2 regions of the Neorhizobium sp. P1_A6 genome follow, and region 1 is predicted to be linked to the other one. Evidence: riboswitches for the same ligand, from Rfam matches in the RefSeq annotation. Region 1 holds a riboswitch; the other holds the start of a gene.
What was found. Region 1 has a riboswitch for thiamine pyrophosphate ahead of thiC (phosphomethylpyrimidine synthase ThiC). Riboswitches for the same ligand answer to the same signal wherever they lie in the genome.
Positions count from the first base shown of each region.

Region 2: it holds a riboswitch for thiamine pyrophosphate, as region 1 does, so the genes downstream of both, AC1D3C_RS10930 (ABC transporter permease) here and thiC (phosphomethylpyrimidine synthase ThiC) in region 1, are expected to answer to the same signal.

Region 1 covers NZ_JBFTZM010000032.1:13,574-17,676, reverse strand. Annotated here, with positions in the region: gene AC1D3C_RS29660 (amino acid--[acyl-carrier-protein] ligase) at 1-410, opposite strand, end outside; gene AC1D3C_RS29655 (acyl-CoA dehydrogenase family protein) at 457-1,638, opposite strand; gene AC1D3C_RS29650 (acyl carrier protein) at 1,640-1,891, opposite strand; TPP riboswitch at 2,071-2,202, shown strand; gene thiC (phosphomethylpyrimidine synthase ThiC) at 2,302-4,103, shown strand, end outside.
Region 2 covers NZ_JBFTZM010000004.1:319,060-323,162, reverse strand. Annotated here, with positions in the region: gene minC (septum site-determining protein MinC) at 1-254, shown strand, start outside; gene minD (septum site-determining protein MinD) at 286-1,101, shown strand; gene minE (cell division topological specificity factor MinE) at 1,098-1,358, shown strand; TPP riboswitch at 1,522-1,625, shown strand; gene AC1D3C_RS10930 (ABC transporter permease) at 1,761-2,543, shown strand; gene AC1D3C_RS10925 (ABC transporter substrate-binding protein) at 2,540-3,484, shown strand; gene AC1D3C_RS10920 (NUDIX hydrolase) at 3,582-4,103, shown strand, end outside.

The sequences.
Region 1 (4,103 bases):
GCGGGCAGGTTGCCGCGGCGCGCAACGGTCGGGTAGAGCGGATAGCAGGCCGCCGGCGTCAGCACGATGTCGGTCGCTTCCTGGCCTTTGGTCCAGTCCTCCTCGCCGACTTCCATGCATTTCAGCAGGCTCATGTGGTCGAGTTCGTTGCCGCAGAACGAGTGAACCGTGCCGGCGAGCTGCGGAAAGCTCTTCATATAGCCGCTGGTCTCGAAGAAGGCGCGGTTCATGCCCGGCGGGAAGCGCATCGCCTCCGCGCCGTCGGCACCGCCGACCTTGTCGATCAGCCGCTCGAAGGCGGCAATGACGTCTTCGAACTGGCCGCTGCGGCCATACAGTCCGTCGACGCCGGTCTCGATCAGCAGGCCAGCGTCGAACAGGCGGTCGAGAAAGGAAACTTGCAGATCCATGGATTCACCTCATTCTTTAAACGATTACATCTGAAGTGATGGGGCGTCAGCCGAGCAGGCTGGTGTCCGGTTTTTGAACGAGCAGCATGGTCGACGTATTGCCGAGAATGCGGTCGTTGGAAATCATCAGCTGGGCGGAGTGCGCGTCGCGAAGATGCCGTCCGAGACTATAGGGCGTACCGTTCTTGTAGCCCATGATGCCGCAGATGATCATCGTCTGGTTGATGATGGTCAGGATCGTCTCGGAAGAGGCGAGCTTGATATTGTTCATGGCGATCGAAAAGGCCATGGACGACAGTTTGTCGGGATCGTGTTTCGCATCCGCGTAGGTCTTGAGGCCCGACAGGATATTGCCCTTGAGCAGCTGCAGCAGGTTCGACGCTTCGGCGAGCCTCAGCGCGCCGGGCGGCTGGGTGCCGCCCGCCTTGCGGGCCGCGGCGCGCACGAAAGCCTGGGCGCGCAGGACCGCGTCGGCGGCAATGCCGTACCAGACAGCACTCCAGAGGAGATGCGAGGTGGCGAGCATCGACTGCGCCGCGATTTCGGCGAACGGTTTCGGGAAAATCTGGACCGAAGGCGCTTCGCCATTGAAGAGGAAGCCGTCGGAGCAGGTGCCGCGCATGCCGAGCGTATCCCAGTCGACGGTCTTCTGCAGGGTATATTGGCCCTGTTTGAAGACGGTCATGACCTGGTCGGTCGGGGCGGCCTTCTCGTTCGAGCGCGAGGTGATCATGATGACATCGGCGTGGGCGCCGTAGGAAATCACCGTCGCGTCCTTGGTCAGCCGGCAGGTGTCGCCGTCGACCTCGATGGCGCAGATCGAGTTGCGCATATTGCCGCCGATGCCGGCCTCGGTCGTCGCGGAGGCGACGAGAAGCTGGCGGTCGGCGAGCTCGCGCATGAAATCCATGTGCCAGGCGCTGTCGGCCCCGTGCACCACGAGGCTCGAAACCTTGATCTGGTGCATGGCGAAAACCATGGCGCTCGAGGCACAGGACTGTCCCAGGATGGAGCAGACCTCGGCAATCTCGTTGATGGAAGCACCCTCGCCGCCGAATGCGACCGGGATCTGGATGCCGATCAGGCGCTCGGCCTTCATTGCATCGACCGCTTCGCGGGGGAAGCGGCCGTCATGGTCGACGCGTTCGGCGAATTCAGCCGCCACGGCCGCCACGCGGTGAGCGCGGGCGCTGAGGCTCATGTCGGCGGCAAAGACGGGAAGGTTCATCTCAGGCGGCCTCGGAGGCTTTCAAGATGTGGGAAACCGTCTGCTCGATCGCCGCGATGCTGGCGAAGGACTTGCGGTTCAAAAGGCTATCCGGGAATTCGATGTCGAAGGCCTCTTCCAGGCCCAACATCAGCTGCACCGATGCGAAGGAGGAAAGCCCGGCTGCATAAAGATCGGCAGCGTCTTCCAGCTCCGTCACGGCGACCGGAAGGCCGCCTACCCGTGTCAGCAATCCGCGAATGGTCTCGTTCATCTCGACATCTCCCGATCGTTCGAATTCTGCGCTCATCGCTAGGGACGTTATCGCGCAAGATAGCATAAGATTCCGGTAATAAACGTCATCAATTTGGAGCTGCGGGATTCGCTAAAACTCGACCTATCGACGCAGGCAGGGACCGGCTTGACATGCGCGACCGGCAGGTTTCTGATGGCCGCATTCACCAGGGGGGTCCCGTCAAGGGGCTGAGATACTGCTGGTCGGGCCGGTTTGGCCGCCCGAGGCGCAGTGACCCGTTGAACCTGATCCAGTTCATACTGGCGTAGGGACGGTGCGAGCGCTGCGGCAGCGAGGGCGGGAAACCGTCCTTCGGATTCCAACGTGTTCTTCCATCATTCCAACTCTGGAACTGGGTCTCCAAACGTCAAACCTTGGAGCCTTGAACCATGAATATCGCAACCACCAAGCTCACCCCGGTTGTCACCACCGGCCCGCTTCCCGCCTCCACGAAAGTCCTGAAAGCGGGAACGATCCATCCGGACATCCGCGTGCCGATGCGGCAGATCGCATTGCATCCGACCTCCGGCGAACCTCCKGTGACCGTCTACGATTCCTCTGGCCCCTATACCGTCGAAGGTGCCGCGATCAGCATCGATGCCGGCCTGCCGCGCCTGCGCGAAAACTGGATCTCGGCCCGCGGCGATGTCGAAGTCTATGAGGGCCGCATCGTCAGGCCGGAGGACAACGGCTTCGTCTCCGGCGACCGGCTGACGCCGGAATTCCCGATCCGCAACCGGCCTTTCAAGGCTAAGGCTGGCAGGGCCGTCACCCAGCTCGCCTATGCGCGGGCCGGCATCATCACGCCGGAGATGGAATTCGTCGCCATCCGCGAAAACCTCGGACGGCAGGCGGCCAGGGAACCGCTCGTCCGCGACGGCGAAAGTTTCGGCGCCCATGTGCCGGATTTCGTGACGCCGGAATTCGTTCGCCGCGAAATCGCGGAAGGCCGGGCGATCATTCCCGCCAACATCAACCATCTCGAATCCGAACCGATGATCATCGGTCGGAATTTCCTGGTGAAGATCAATGCCAATATCGGCAATTCGGCCGTCACCTCGTCGATGGCGGAGGAGGTCGAGAAGATGGTCTGGGCGATCCGCTGGGGCGCCGATACGGTCATGGATCTGTCGACCGGCCGCAACATCCACAATATCCGCGACTGGATCATCCGCAATTCACCTGTTCCAATCGGCACGGTGCCGCTCTACCAGGCGCTCGAAAAGGTGAACGGCATTGCCGAGGACCTGACCTGGGAGGTGTATCGCGACACGCTGATCGAACAGGCGGAACAGGGCGTCGACTATTTCACCATCCATGCGGGCGTGCGGCTCGCCTATATTCCGCTCACCGTCAATCGCGTCACCGGCATCGTTTCCCGTGGCGGCTCGATCATGGCCAAATGGTGCCTGCATCACCACAAGGAGAGTTTCCTCTACGAGCACTTTGAGGAAATCTGCGACATCGCCCGCGCCTACGACGTCTCGTTCTCGCTCGGCGACGGTCTTCGCCCGGGTTCGATCGCCGATGCCAACGACGCGGCGCAGTTTGCGGAACTGGAAACGCTCGGCGAGCTGACGAAGATCGCCTGGGCGAAGGATTGCCAGGTGATGATCGAAGGTCCCGGCCATGTGCCGATGCACAAGATCAAGGCGAACATGGACAAGCAGCTCGCGGTCTGCGGCGAGGCGCCATTCTATACGCTCGGGCCGCTGACCACCGACATTGCGCCGGGCTACGACCACATCACGTCCGGCATCGGGGCTGCGATGATCGGCTGGTTCGGCACCGCCATGCTCTGCTACGTGACGCCCAAGGAACATCTCGGCCTGCCGGACCGCAACGACGTCAAGGTGGGCGTCATCACCTACAAGATCGCCGCGCATGCCGCCGATCTCGCCAAAGGCCATCCGGCGGCCCAGGTGCGTGACGACGCGCTGTCGCGCGCCCGCTTCGAGTTCCGCTGGGAGGACCAGTTCAACCTTTCCCTCGATCCGGAAACGGCCCGCTCCTTCCACGACGAGACCTTGCCGAAGGAGGCGCACAAGGTGGCGCATTTCTGCTCCATGTGCGGTCCGAAATTCTGTTCGATGCGGATTTCCCACGATATCCGCGCCGAGGCGCAGAAGGAGGGCCTGGAAGCCATGGCTGCGAAATATCGTGACGGCGGTGACCTCTATATGCCGGTCGA
Region 2 (4,103 bases), on a different contig from region 1:
TCGGATCGGTCGCCTCGGGAGCTGAAATCATCGCTGGTGGCTCGATCCACATTTACGGGACCCTGCGTGGCAGGGCCATGGCAGGATCGCTCGGAAACGCATCGGCACGCATCTTCTGCCGCAAGCTCGAAGCCGAGCTTTTGGCAATCGACGGCATCTACAAGATGGCGGACGACATGGCCCCCGGCCTTCGCGGACATTCAGTCCAGCTTTGGCTCGAAGGGGATTCGATCATGGCAGAGAAACTTATTTGAGCCGCAACCGGCCAGCAAACAGGAGAGCAAGATGGGGAAAGTCATCGTAGTCACTTCAGGCAAGGGCGGGGTTGGCAAGACGACCTCGACTGCCGCACTCGGAGCGGCTCTGGCCCAGCGAAACGAACGGGTTGTCGTCGTCGATTTTGACGTCGGGCTGCGCAACCTCGACCTCGTGATGGGCGCCGAACGTCGGGTCGTTTACGATCTGATCAACGTCATCCAGGGCGAGGCGAAGCTCTCGCAGGCCCTGATCCGCGACAAGCGCCTGGAGACGCTGTTCCTGCTGCCGGCATCGCAGACGCGCGACAAGGACAACCTGACGCCCGAGGGCGTGGAGCGGGTCATTACCGAATTGAGGCGGGTCTTCGACTGGGTCATCTGCGATAGCCCCGCCGGTATCGAGAGCGGCGCCACGCTCGCCATGCGCCACGCCGATATGGCTGTGGTGGTCACCAATCCGGAAGTCTCGTCCGTCCGCGACTCGGACCGCATCATCGGTCTGCTGGATTCGAAGACGATGAAGGCCGAGCGCGGCGAGCGGATGGAAAAGCACCTGCTTTTGACGCGTTACGACGCCAACCGCGCTGAGCGGGGCGATATGCTGAAGGTCGAGGACGTGCTGGAGATCCTCTCCATCCCGCTGATCGGCATCATCCCCGAAAGCATGGATGTCCTGCGCGCCTCGAATATCGGTGCGCCGGTCACCCTGGCGGACGCACGCAGCGCACCGGCCATGGCCTATTTCGATGCCGCACGCCGGCTTGCAGGAGAAGTTCTGCCGATCACGATCCCCGGGGAAAAGCGGGGGATATTCGGCAAGATCTTCGCACGGAGGGCCGCATGACCATATTCAACCTTTTCCGCAAACAGCGCTCCGCACCCACGGCCCGCGAACGCCTGCAGGTGCTTCTCGCCCACGAACGCTCGTCGACCGGCTCAGACCTCGTATCCTTGCTTCGCGAGGAAATCCTTGCGGTGATCGCCAAGCATGTGCAGGTCGACAGCGACAAGGTGCAGGTCAAGATGGACCGCGACGAGAACGTCACGATCCTCGAGATCGACGTCGAGATCCCATTGGGTGCCGTCAGCCAGGCTGCCTGAGCCGGCAGTATTCGGCAAACTCGAATTTTGAAACGCGGACAACCTGGTTGTCCGCGTTTCGTATTTCGCTTTCTCGCGCGAAGGAAGACTGGCGACGCGCTGAGTGGAAACGGCCGCCAATCCGGCCCGCTTGACAGGATTGCTGAAAACCGACAGTTATCGTCGTAATTCCGAGGGGGGCATCTTGACGATGCTGAGATGGCGGCGAGCCGGACCCTTGAACCTGATCCGGGTCATGCCGGCGTAGGAACGGAAATAGGCGTCGTCCGACGGCACTTTCTCTTCTCCGCTTCACCTGGGTCTCCGTGATTGACTGATCTGGAGATCGACCGATGACATCCATTCTTTCCGTTGTCCCCAACGGGTATCCGGCCGTCACGTGCAGGTTCGACGCGTAGCGTCATGCGTGCATCCCATGCGGTCATCGGCCTCGTCCTGCTTGTCGCCCTCTGGCAAGCCGGGGTCTGGCTGTTTGCTCCGCCCCGCTATATTCTGCCGTCGCCTGTAGCCGTCGCGTCCGCCTTCCTGCGGCAGCCTGGTTTCCTGCTGCAGAACAGCGCCGTCACGCTGATCGAAATCGCGCTAGGCCTCGCGATCGGCGCAGGCCTCGGCATTGCCACGGCCTTCGGCGTTGCGGCGCTGCCGCGGCTCGGCCGTCTCGTCTGGCCGATGGTGCTGATCCTGCAGGCCTTTCCCGTCTTCGTGCTGGCGCCGATCCTGGTTCTCTGGCTGGGTTTCGGGCTTGCCTCGAAAGTGGCGATGACGACGATCATCATCTTCTTTCCGGTCGCCTCCGCCTTTGCCGACGGTCTTCGCCGCACCGATCAGGAAATCCTCGACGCCGTCTCGCTGGAGGGCGCCAGCCATTGGCAGACGCTGGTGTCGATGCGCGTGCCGCTGGCGATCCCGAGCCTAGTTTCCGGCCTTCGGGTCGCCGCCCCGCTGGCGCCGCTTGGTGCGGTCGTCGGGGAATGGGTGGGCGCGTCCGGCGGGCTCGGCTTCGTGATGGTCCAGGCCAATGCCCGCATGCAGACCGACACGGTGTTCGCGGCGATGACCATACTCGCCATTCTCACTCTCATTCTAAGGCTTCTCATCGACCGGCTGACCGCCGGGCTCGCCCCGTGGGCCAGCGAAACCGACCCTTCATCTTCATCCGCATCAGGGAGTTCCGTCCGATCATGATCCGTATCCTCACCGCGTCCCTCATCGCGCTGGCAAGCCTCGCCGCGCCCGCGCCCTCGCAGGCGGCCGACAAGCTCAGCGTGCTTCTCGAATGGTTCGTCAATCCGGACCACGCGCCGATGGTGATCGCCCAGCAGCGCGGACTGTTCGCCGATGCCAATCTCGACGTCGAGCTCATCCCGCCGTCCGATGCCTCCGCGGTGCCGCGGCTGGTTTCGGCCGGCCAGGCGGATATCGGTATCCACTACCAGCCAAACCTCTATCTTGATCATGAGGCTGGCCTGCCGCTCGTGCGGTTCGGCACGCTGGTCGAGACGCCCTTGAACACCGTCACGGTGCTGGCGGACGGTCCGATCAAGAGCCTCAAGGATCTGAAAGGCAAAAAGGTCGGCTTTTCCGTCACGGGTTTCGAGGATGCGATGCTGAAGCGCATGCTGGCCTCCGAAGGGCTTTCCAGCGACGACGTGGAGCTGATCAACGTCAATTTCTCGCTGTCGCCGTCGCTGATCGGCGGCAAGGTGGATGCGACACTCGGCGGGTTCCGCAATTTCGAACTGACCCAGATGAAGCTGGAAGGCCATGCGGGCCGCGCCTTCTTCCCGGAAGAGCACGGGGTTCCTGCCTATGACGAGCTGATCTTCGTCACCCGCCGTGATCTTGCTGGCGACAACCGGCTGCCGCGTTTCCTGCATGCGGTCGAACAGGCATCGATCTACATCACCAACCATCCGCAGGAGGCCTGGCAGCTTTTCATCAAGGCCTATCCGAACCTCGACGATGAGTTGAACCGCACCGCGTTCTTCGACACGCTGCCGCGTTTTGCCAAGCGTCCGGCCGCACTCGACCAAGGCCGCTACCAGCGCTTCGCCGCCTTCATGAAGGAAACGGGGCTAATCAAGGCAGCGCCTCCGGTCTCCGACGTCGCGGTCGAAATCAAATAAGCCAAGTTGCTGATATCGTTTGATTTGAGCTCCGGGGTTCGCGTAACGTGATTTTCATGCCAGACAGGCTTTCCACGTTACGTGACCCGGAGTTTGCTTGACCATCGGACTTGCCCATGCGGAACTGATCGCGGTTCTGTCCGCCGTCACCGGCGACGAGCCGCGCGTGATGACGGTACGCTCGGGAGATGCGCTGCCGTCCGGCCCTTTCGAGCTCGGCCATCGCAGCCTGCAGGCCGGGCTTCGCGAATGGGTCGGCGACCAGACAGGCCATCCGCTCGGTTATCTCGAACAGCTCTATACGTTCGCCGACCGCGACCGCACCCATGAGGATGCCGAGGGGCGGACGATCTCGATCAGCTATCTCGGCCTCGTTCGCGAACAGGCCGCACCCGGCGCCGGAAAACCCGGCTGGCACGGCTGGTACGAATATTTCCCCTGGGAGGACCATCGCGGGGGGAGGCCGGAGATACAGGCGGCCATCACCGACCGCCTGCAGGATTGGGTCGCTTCGGAAACGGCGCGCCGCGAACACCGCCAGCGCCGCGTCGATTTTGCCTTCGGGCTAGACGGTGCCGCCTGGAACGAGGATCTCGGCCTGCAGCGTTACGAGTTGATG